Regions from separate parts of the Streptomyces sp. NPDC107765 genome, predicted to be linked through region 2. Evidence: predicted binding sites of a transcription regulator. Region 2 holds the regulator's gene; each other region holds the start of a gene.
The links. The regulator HrcA, encoded in region 2, represses chaperone genes, less so after heat shock. The targets are predictions, from matches to a motif close to TTNGCACTCNGNNNNNCNGAGTGCNAA.
Positions count from the first base shown of each region.

Region 1 (3,275 bases), on a different contig from region 2:
GGGGGCGCGGCCACCCCGAGACCCTTGACCGTGACTGTTCATAGCCGATCCGGTGCACAGCGTAACCGCCGTGCCGTCCTCACCCCGAGAAGCTCAGGGCACGGCGGCGGGCCGGGGCGCAAACGCCGTCGGGGCGGCACCCCCTGGGAGGAGGGTGCCGCCCCGACGTTCAGGACGGGTGATCCGGGAGGATCAGCGCGTTCTGGTCCAGCGGGCCGGAGGTCCGGCGCGGTGGATCAGAAGTCCATGTCACCGCCCGGCATGCCGCCCGGAGCGGCCGCGGCGGCCTTCTCCGGCTTGTCGGCGATGACGGCCTCGGTGGTGAGGAAGAGCGCCGCGATGGAGGCGGCGTTCTGCAGCGCGGAGCGGGTGACCTTGGCCGGGTCGATGATGCCCTCGGCGACCATGTCGACGTACTCGCCGGTGGCGGCGTTCAGACCGTGGCCGACGGCCAGGTTGCGCACCTTCTCCACCACGACGCCGCCCTCAAGGCCGGCGTTGACCGAGATCTGCTTCAGCGGGGCCTCCAGGGCCAGCTTCACAGCCGCGGCACCGGTGGCCTCGTCACCGTCCAGCTCGATCTTCTCGAAGACCGAGGAGGCCTGCAGCAGGGCCACGCCACCGCCGGCGACGATGCCCTCCTCGACGGCCGCCTTCGCGTTGCGGACGGCGTCCTCGATGCGGTGCTTGCGCTCCTTGAGCTCGACCTCGGTGGCGGCACCGGCCTTGATGACGGCCACGCCGCCGGCCAGCTTCGCCAGACGCTCCTGGAGCTTCTCGCGGTCGTAGTCCGAGTCGCTGTTCTCGATCTCGGCGCGGATCTGGTTGACCCGGCCCTGGACCTGCTCGCTGTCACCGGCACCGTCGACGATGGTGGTCTCGTCCTTGGTGATGACGACCTTGCGGGCGCGGCCGAGCAGGTCGAGACCGGCGTTCTCGAGCTTGAGGCCGACCTCCTCGGAGATGACGGTGCCACCGGTGAGGATGGCGATGTCGCCGAGCATGGCCTTGCGGCGGTCACCGAAGCCCGGGGCCTTGACGGCGACGGACTTGAAGGTGCCACGGATCTTGTTGACGACCAGGGTCGACAGGGCCTCGCCCTCGACGTCCTCGGCGATGATCAGCAGCGGCTTGCCGGACTGCATGACCTTCTCCAGGAGCGGCAGCAGGTCCTTCACGTTGCCGATCTTGGAGTTGACGATGAGGATGTACGGGTCGTCGAGCGACGCCTCCATACGCTCCATGTCGGTGGCGAAGTACGCCGAGATGTAGCCCTTGTCGAAGCGCATACCCTCGGTGAGCTCCAGCTCCAGACCGAAGGTCTGGGACTCCTCGACGGTGATGACGCCTTCCTTGCCGACCTTGTCCATGGCCTCGGCGATCAGCTCGCCGATCTGGGTGTCGGCGGCGGAGATGGAGGCGGTGGAGGCGATCTGCTCCTTGGTCTCCACGTCCTTCGCCTGCTCCAGCAGGGCGGCGGAGACGGCCTCGACGGCCTTCTCGATACCGCGCTTCAGGGCCATCGGGTTGGCACCGGCGGCGACGTTGCGCAGGCCCTCGCGGACCAGGGCCTGGGCCAGGACGGTCGCGGTCGTCGTGCCGTCACCGGCGACGTCGTCCGTCTTCTTCGCGACCTCCTTGACCAGCTCGGCGCCGATCTTCTCGTACGGGTCCTCGAGCTCGATCTCCTTGGCGATGGACACACCATCGTTGGTGATCGTGGGGGCGCCCCACTTCTTCTCGAGGACGACGTTGCGGCCCTTGGGGCCGAGGGTGACCTTGACGGCGTCGGCGAGCTGGTTCATCCCGCGCTCGAGACCGCGCCGTGCCTCCTCGTCGAACGCGATGATCTTGGCCATGTGAAGTGGTCCTCCCGGACTGGGGTGGATTGCTCCGGACCGCGCTGGCGCCCGCGACGGACGACCTGCAAGCCTGTGTGGTTCCTTGCCCCACCCGGCCTGCGGGCCTCACCGACCCGGTCCTTCGTTGTCACTCTCACTGGGAGAGTGCTAACGCAATGATTAGCACTCGGGGCATGTGAGTGCAAGCCGTTCAGGGCGTGGCCACCCGTCGAGGGGCGGCAGCCGGGAGGTCCGCCCCTTGGGTCGCACGGCAGAAGGCCCGTACCCCTTCAGGGGTACGGGCCTTCACAACGCAGCAGTCGGTCGGCGCCTCAGCCGGCCACCCGGACCATGTCCGCCTGCGGCCCCTTCTGGCCCTGCGAGATCTCGAACTCGACCCGCTGGCCCTCCTCAAGGGTGCGGTAGCCGTCCATCTGGATCGCGCTGTAGTGGACGAATACATCCGCACCACCGTCGACCGCGATGAAGCCGTACCCCTTCTCCGCGTTGAACCACTTGACGGTGCCCTGAGCCATGCCTAACTCCCCTATTACTGGCCCTTGCGCAGGACCGCACTCCGCGGACCCGGGTCAGACCTCACCCCGCGAAAGGCCCGTGGGGTGTGCGCCGGAACGCGTCGACCGCCGCTGAATGTATCTGGACCGATGCCCAGCGCAACAGGTCAATCGGACGAGAATTCTGGCACCGGAGAATCGGCTATATGCGGCGAAATCGCGATTCTCCCGGGCAACCCGGGCCGGGCATAGACGTGCCTAACCGACAAATGCCGCACACACTTTGAGCACAACTCGGCACGGTTTCTTATGCGCTCGGCATACCCCGGGACATATACACCGAGGAGATCGCCACAATGCTATCCCCTTTCACGAAACGGAATTGCCCCGTCCGATTTCGATGGACGGGGCAATTCCGGTCAAGCGGGGGAAGAGATGGCGCAAATCCACGCCTGTTCGATCAACGTCCGGATGATCCCGCGCGCCAGGAGGGGCCGCGGATCAAGAATCGGGACGGAAGGTCAGCACCCTCCGGCGACCGCGGGGATGATCGAGACGCCCGCGCCCTCCGGCGTCGGCGTCTGGAGGCCCTGCTCGAAGCGGACGTCGTCATCGTTGACGTAGACGTTCACGAAGCGCCGCAGCTTGCCGGCGTCGTCGAGCACCCGGGCCGCGATGCCCTGGTGGTTCTTCTCCAGGTCGGCGATCACCTCGGAGAGGGTCGCGCCCTCGGCGGTGACCTCGGCCTCGCCGCCGGTGTACGTGCGGAGGATGGTGGGGATGCGGACCTTGACGCTCATGGTTCTGCCTTCCGGACAGGGATTACGGAGTACGGGTGCGAAGAGCGGCGCGGGCTCAGCCGGACAGGCCGGCCGCGCGGAACGCATCCAGGTTCGGACGGATCGTCGCCGTGGGCCCG
Region 1 is NZ_JBVKBL010000002.1:773,712-776,986, forward strand. It holds gene groL (chaperonin GroEL) at 237-1,859, opposite strand; gene ACZ7MX_RS07875 (cold-shock protein) at 2,174-2,377, opposite strand; gene ACZ7MX_RS07880 (MoaD/ThiS family protein) at 2,878-3,156, opposite strand; gene thrC (threonine synthase) at 3,212-3,275, opposite strand, start outside.
Region 1: groL (chaperonin GroEL) is a predicted target of HrcA. The motif match lies at 1,987-2,013, and genes of this name have one in related genera.

Region 2 (3,275 bases):
TCGTGGGCGGTGTGGCCGGGCCCGACGTTGGCGAGCAGCACCTGCCGGTCGCCGAGCTCGACGGTCAGCTGGCCGTGGACGGGGTGGTGCGGCACGACCAGCAGGTCGGCGGCCTCCGCGGCCGCGTCCCGGTCGACGCCGTGCCGGACGGCGTCGTGCCGCAGCGCGTCCTTGTCACGGCGGAACAACTCGGCGAGACCGGCCGCGCCGAACACCGCGACCCCGGCGAAGGCGGCGGTGCCCAGCACATGATCGAAGTGCGGATGGGTGAGCGCGACATGCGTCACTTCCCGGCCCAGCACACCGCGGATCGACCGGCGCAGGTCCGCGCCGTCGCGCAGGGTCGCGCCGGTGTCGACGATCATGACCCCGGCCGACCCGGCGATCACCCCCACGGTCTCGTCCCAGCCCGGCATACGGCGCCTGGCGACACCGTCACCGAGCCGTTCCCACCCGGCCTCTTCCCAAGCTGTGCGCATACCGAGACGCTAGCTCCATCGCGATAGCGTTGCCCGGCAGATCGCCCGAAGAAGGTCATCGGGTGCGTGCTCCGCGCGGCCACCCTTGCCGTGGTCGTGCTACCCGGCCGTACACTGGCTCAGGGTCTGGCACTCGGCCCGGGTGAGTGCCAGGAGAGCAACGAGACGGCGACTGCCGGCTGGAGGTGCGCGGGATGCTCAGTGAACGCAGGCTCGAAGTGCTGCGCGCCATCGTCCAGGACTACGTCGGGACGGAGGAGCCGGTCGGCTCCAAGGCACTCACGGAGCGCCATCAGCTCGGGGTGTCCCCGGCGACGGTCCGCAACGACATGGCGGCCCTGGAGGAAGAGGGCTTCATCGCCCAGCCGCACACCAGCGCCGGGCGGATCCCGACGGACAAGGGCTACCGCCTCTTCGTCGACAAGCTGGCCGGCGTGAAGCCGCTGTCCAGCCCCGAGCGGCGGGCGATCCAGAACTTCCTCGACGGCGCGGTCGACCTCGACGACGTGGTGGGGCGCACGGTCCGGCTGCTGGCGCAGCTGACCCGGCAGGTCGCGGTCGTGCAGTACCCGTCCCTGACGCGGTCCACGGTCCGGCACGTCGAGCTGCTGGCGCTGGCCCCGGCCCGGCTGATGCTCGTCCTGATCACCGACACCGGACGGGTCGAGCAGCGGCTCATCGACTGCCAGACGCCGTTCTCCGAGACCTCGCTGGCGGACCTGCGGGCGCGGCTGAACAGCCGGGTCGTGGGACGCCGTTTCGCGGATGTGCCCCAGTTGGTGCAGGATCTCCCGGAGTCCTTCGAGCAGGACGACCGCGGCACGGTCTCGACAGTGCTGTCGGTGTTGCTGGAAACTCTGGTGGAAGAGACCGAAGAGCGGCTGATGATCGGCGGCACCGCCAATCTCACGCGCTTCGGGCACGACTTCCCCCTGACCATCCGTCCCGTGCTGGAGGCGCTGGAGGAGCACGTGGTGCTGCTCAAGCTCCTCGGCGAAGCCAAGGACTCGGGCATGACCGTACGTATCGGGCATGAGAATGCCCATGAAGGCCTGACGTCCACATCGGTCGTCACGGTCGGCTACGGTTCGGGCGACGAGGCAGTCGCCAAACTCGGCGTGGTCGGACCGACCCGCATGGACTACCCCGGAACGATGGGAGCGGTACGCGCAGTGGCACGTTACGTCGGACAAATCCTCGCGGAGTCGTAAGTGGCCACGGATTACTACTCGGTCCTCGGCATCAGCCGTGACGCCTCGCAGGACCAGATCAAGAAGGCCTTCCGTCGGCTGGCGCGCGAGCTGCACCCGGACGTGAACCCGGACCCGAAGACCCAGGAGCGGTTCAAGGAGATCAACGCCGCTTACGAGGTCCTGTCGGATCCGCAGAAAAAGCAGGTCTACGACCTGGGCGGCGACCCGCTCTCGCAGGCCGGCGGCGGTGGCGCGGGCGGCTTCGGGGCCGGCTTCGGCAACTTCTCCGACATCATGGACGCGTTCTTCGGCACGGCGTCGCAGCGCGGTCCGCGCTCGCGCACCCGTCGCGGCCAGGACGCCATGATCCGGCTCGACATCGAGCTGAACGAGGCGGCCTTCGGCACGACCAAGGACATCCAGGTCGACACCGCCGTGGTCTGCACGACCTGCAGCGGCGAGGGCGCCGCCCCCGGCACCTCGGCGCAGACCTGTGACATGTGCCGCGGCCGCGGTGAGGTCTCGCAGGTCACCCGGTCCTTCCTGGGCCAGGTCATGACGTCCCGCCCGTGCCCGCAGTGCCAGGGCTTCGGCACGGTCGTGCCGACGCCGTGCCCGGAGTGCGCGGGCGACGGCCGGATCCGCTCCCGCCGCACGCTGACCGTCAAGATCCCGGCCGGTGTCGACAACGGCACCCGGATCCAGCTCGCCGGCGAGGGCGAGGTCGGCCCCGGCGGCGGCCCGGCCGGCGATCTCTACGTCGAGATCCACGAGCTGCCGCACCCGGTCTTCCAGCGGCGCGGCGACGATCTGCACTGCACGGTCACCATCCCGATGACAGCGGCGTCGCTGGGCACGAAATGCCCGCTGGAGACGCTGGACGGGGTGGAGGAGATCGATGTCCGGCCCGGTACGCAGTCCGGCCAGTCGATCCCGCTGCACCAGCGCGGTGTGACCCATCTGCGCGGCAACGGCCGGGGCGACCTGATCGTCCACGTCGAGGTCCAGACGCCGACCAAGCTCGACCCGGAGCAGGAGGAGCTGCTGCGGCGGCTCGCCAAGCTGCGCGGCGAGGAACGCCCGACGGGCCAGTTCCAGCCGGGTCAGCAGGGGCTGTTCTCGCGCCTGAAGGACGCGTTCAACGGGCGGTAGGCGGTCGGCGGCCGGCCACGCGTGAGCGGGCGGCAGGCCGTACGCGAGCAGGAACGCGTCAGAGCGTGAGGTGCCGGGCGGGATACGGAATACCCGCCCGGCACCTCGACGTTGTGGCCCCGCAGGGGGGCCTCGCATCCCCTAGGGGATCTGTTCGATCACCCCCTACGGGCCCCGGCCCCGGCCCCGTCCCCCCGCCGAGCCCCTGATGCGGGGTGCCGGGGCGTCCCGTGACACGATGTGGTCATGCCCAGCGCACTGACCGATCTCTGCCGCTGTCCGATCGTGCAGGCCCCCATGGCGGGCGGCGGCTCGGGACCCGAACTGGCCGCCGCCGTCTGCGGCGCCGGCGGTCTCGGCTTCCTCGCCGCCGGCTACAAAACCGCCGACGGCATGTACCAAGAGATCAAACAGCTGCGGTCGCTGACCGACCGGCCGTTCGGCGTCAACC
Region 2 is NZ_JBVKBL010000008.1:357,643-360,917, reverse strand. It holds gene ACZ7MX_RS21950 (MBL fold metallo-hydrolase) at 1-479, opposite strand, end outside; gene hrcA (heat-inducible transcriptional repressor HrcA) at 674-1,690, shown strand; gene dnaJ (molecular chaperone DnaJ) at 1,691-2,824, shown strand; gene ACZ7MX_RS21935 (nitronate monooxygenase) at 3,071-3,275, shown strand, end outside.

Region 3 (3,275 bases), on a different contig from region 2:
CCGCCCCGCAATGTGGCCAACATCTCCAAGCAACCCAAGGAAAAGCGGGTGAAGCACTGGTCAATCCCAGGGCTTCACCCGCTCGGGCCTGTACAATGAAGAAGGAACAACAGACGAACCACCTCTGCCTGATGCAGAGCTGGCGCGACCGCTCGGCGGCCGCGGTCCCCTGCCACCTGCAGCCACCCTCTCGGGGTGCGGACCACGCGGTATCACTCGGTCCAGCGCGAGAGGACAGCTCTCGGCGCGTACCCGTGACGACCTCGCGGCGACGCGCTACCAGGCGGCAGAAAGGCCCGGCCGTGGCATCCGCGGTCAAGCACTCCCGTCCCGGTTACGGACAACTGCTCCGCACCCCTGGTGCGTGGACCTTCCTCCTGCCCGGCTTCCTGGCCCGGCAGCCGTTCGCGATGCTGACCATCGGCATCGTGCTGCTCGTCCAGTCCACCACCGGCTCCTACGGCACCGCCGGCGCGGTCTCGGCCGCCACCGGTGTCTCGATGGCACTGTTCGCCCCGCAGAGCGGCAAGCTCGCCGACCGTTTCGGTCAGCGCGCGGTGCTGATCCCCGGCATCCTCGTGCACACCGCCGGTGTCGCGGCGCTGATCGTCCTGGCCCTGGCGCACGCCCCCCTGTGGGCGCTGCTCGCCGTGGCCGTCCCCACGGGCGCCTCGACTCCGCAGGTCGGCCCGATGGTGCGGGCCCGCTGGGCGTCCCGGCTCGGCGGCAGCCCGCTGATGCCGACGGCGGCCGCCTTCGAGTCGGTGACCGACGAGTTCACCTTCGTGGTCGGCCCGGTCCTGGCGACCGCGCTGTGCACCGGCATCCACCCGGCCGCCGGCCTGATCGCCGAGGCCGTACTGACCCTGGCCGGCGGCCTGCTCTTCGCCTCCCAGCGCCGCACCCAGCCGCCCGTCCACCGGGCGCAGACCGACGACCGGCCGCGCGTCTCGGCCCTGTCGGTCCCCGGCGTCCGCGTGCTGATCGTGGCGTTCCTCGGCATCGGCGCCGTCTTCGGCGGCATGCAGGTCTCGCTGACCGCGTTCACCCAGGCCATCGGCCAGCCCGGCATCAACGGCCTGCTCTACGGAATCTTCGCCGGCGGCAACATGCTCGCCGGGATCGCCTGCGGCGCCATCGCCTGGAAGGTCGGCCCGCGCCGCCGGCTGCTGGTCGCCTACGGGCTGCTGGCGCTGGCCACCACCCCGCTGTGGGCGGTGACCGCGGTACCGCTGCTGGGCGCCGTCGGCCTGGTCGTCGGTCTCTGCATCGCCCCCGCCCTGATCACCGGCTACACCCTGGTGGAGTCCCTGGTCCCGGCCGCGGCACGCACGGAGGCGTTCACCTGGCTGACCGGCGCGGTCGCCCTGGGCCAGGCCGTCGCCGCCACCTCCGCCGGCCAGCTCACCGACCGCTTCAGCCCCAGCACCGGCTTCCTGGTCCCCCTGGCCGGAACGGCCCTGGCCCTGGTGGTGCTGCTGGCCCTGCGCGCCCACCTGCTGCCGCGCTCCTCGTCCGACGCGGCCGACGCGGACCGGCGGGACACGGCGTCCGGGGCCGACTCCGGCGCCGGAACGGGCACGGCGGCCGAGGACCGCGGGCGGGAGCTGGCGAACGCCTGAGGGGGCGAGCGCGGACGGGTGCGGACGGGTGCGGCGACGGGTGCCGGTGGGGGCCGGCGGGCGGCTGGCCGGGTTCCGGCGAGCGCCCGCCGCCGTCCGTCACGGACCGGCCCCGGACGTGGGGTCGGTCACCGTCTGCCCGGTCGCAGTGGACTGACGCGCCGGAATACTGCAATATGGAGCGTCGTTAGCACTCATCGAGTGAGAGTGCCAGGAGGAAGTCAAGTGCCGACCTACCAGTACCAGTGCACCGCGTGCGGCGAGGGCCTTGAGGCGGTGCAGAAGTTCACCGACGACGCGCTGACGGAGTGCCCCAGCTGCAACGGACGCCTGAAGAAGGTGTTCTCCGCGGTCGGCATCGTCTTCAAGGGTTCCGGCTTCTACCGCAACGACAGCCGCGGCTCGTCGTCCAGCAGCAGCCCCGCGAAGAGCTCCTCCTCGTCGAGCACGACGTCGTCCTCGGACTCCGCCGGCTCCTCGTCGAGCAGCTCCGGCTCCGACAGCAAGCCGTCCGCGCCCGCCACGTCGTCCTCCGGAAGCGCGTCGAGCACCAGCTCCGCCGCCTGAGCCTGACCGGCAGCGCCGGCAGTCCGGCAGGGCCGGCAGACCGGTAGTCCGGCAGCACAGACACCTTCGGGCCCCGCCGTCATCGGACGGCGGGGCCTGCTGCATGCCGGTCCGCTGCATTCCGGTCGCTGGGTTCCGGTTCGCTCCATGCGGGTCCGCTCCATTCCGGTCCGCTGCCGCCTCCGGCTCGCTGCCGCCTCGGTCCGCTGTTGTCTCCGTTCCGCTGTCGTCTCCGGTCCGCTGCCGCCTCGATCGGCTGCATGCACGCCCCCGGGGTGGCGGATCTCGTGGTGGCCGCCCCCGCTAAGGTGACCGCCATGGCTGACGCGGAAATAGGCGTAATAGGCGGTTCGGGCTTCTACTCCTTCCTCGACGACGTGACCGAGATCACGGTCGATACCCCGTACGGTCGCCCCAGCGACTCGGTGTTCCTCGGCGAGATCGCCGGCCGCCAGGTCGCCTTCCTCCCCCGGCACGGCCGCGACCACCGCCTCCCGCCGCACCGCATCAACTACCGCGCCAACCTGTGGGCGCTGCGCTCGCTCGGCGTACGCCAGGTCCTCGGCCCGTGCGCGGTCGGCGGGCTGCGCCCCGAATACGGCCCCGGCACGCTGCTGGTCCCCGACCAGCTCGTGGACCGCACCAAGGCCCGCGTCCAGACCTACTTCGACGGCGAGCCGCTGCCCGACGGGAGCGTCCCCAACGTCGTCCACCTGACGTTCGCCGACCCTTACTGCCCCGCCGGCCGCCAGGCCGCCCTCGCCGCCGCCCGCGGCCGCGAGTGGGAACCGGTCGACGGCGGCACGCTCGTCGTCATCGAGGGCCCGCGCTTCTCGACCCGCGCCGAATCCCGCTGGCACGCCGCCCAGGGCTGGTCCGTGGTCGGGATGACCGGTCACCCCGAGGCGGTCCTGGCCCGCGAACTGACCCTCTGCTACACCTCGTTGACCCTGGTCACCGACTTGGACGCGGGCACCGAGACCGGCGACGGCGTCTCCCACGAGGAAGTCCTCCAGGTCTTCGCCCAGAATGTCGGCCGGCTCCGCGAGGTCCTCTTCGACGCGGTCGCCGCGCTGCCCCGGTCCA
Region 3 is NZ_JBVKBL010000005.1:372,156-375,430, reverse strand. It holds gene ACZ7MX_RS15675 (MFS transporter) at 303-1,622, shown strand; gene ACZ7MX_RS15670 (FmdB family zinc ribbon protein) at 1,848-2,189, shown strand; gene ACZ7MX_RS15665 (S-methyl-5'-thioadenosine phosphorylase) at 2,507-3,275, shown strand, end outside.
Region 3: ACZ7MX_RS15670 (FmdB family zinc ribbon protein) is a predicted target of HrcA. The motif match lies at 1,810-1,836, and genes of this name have one in related genera.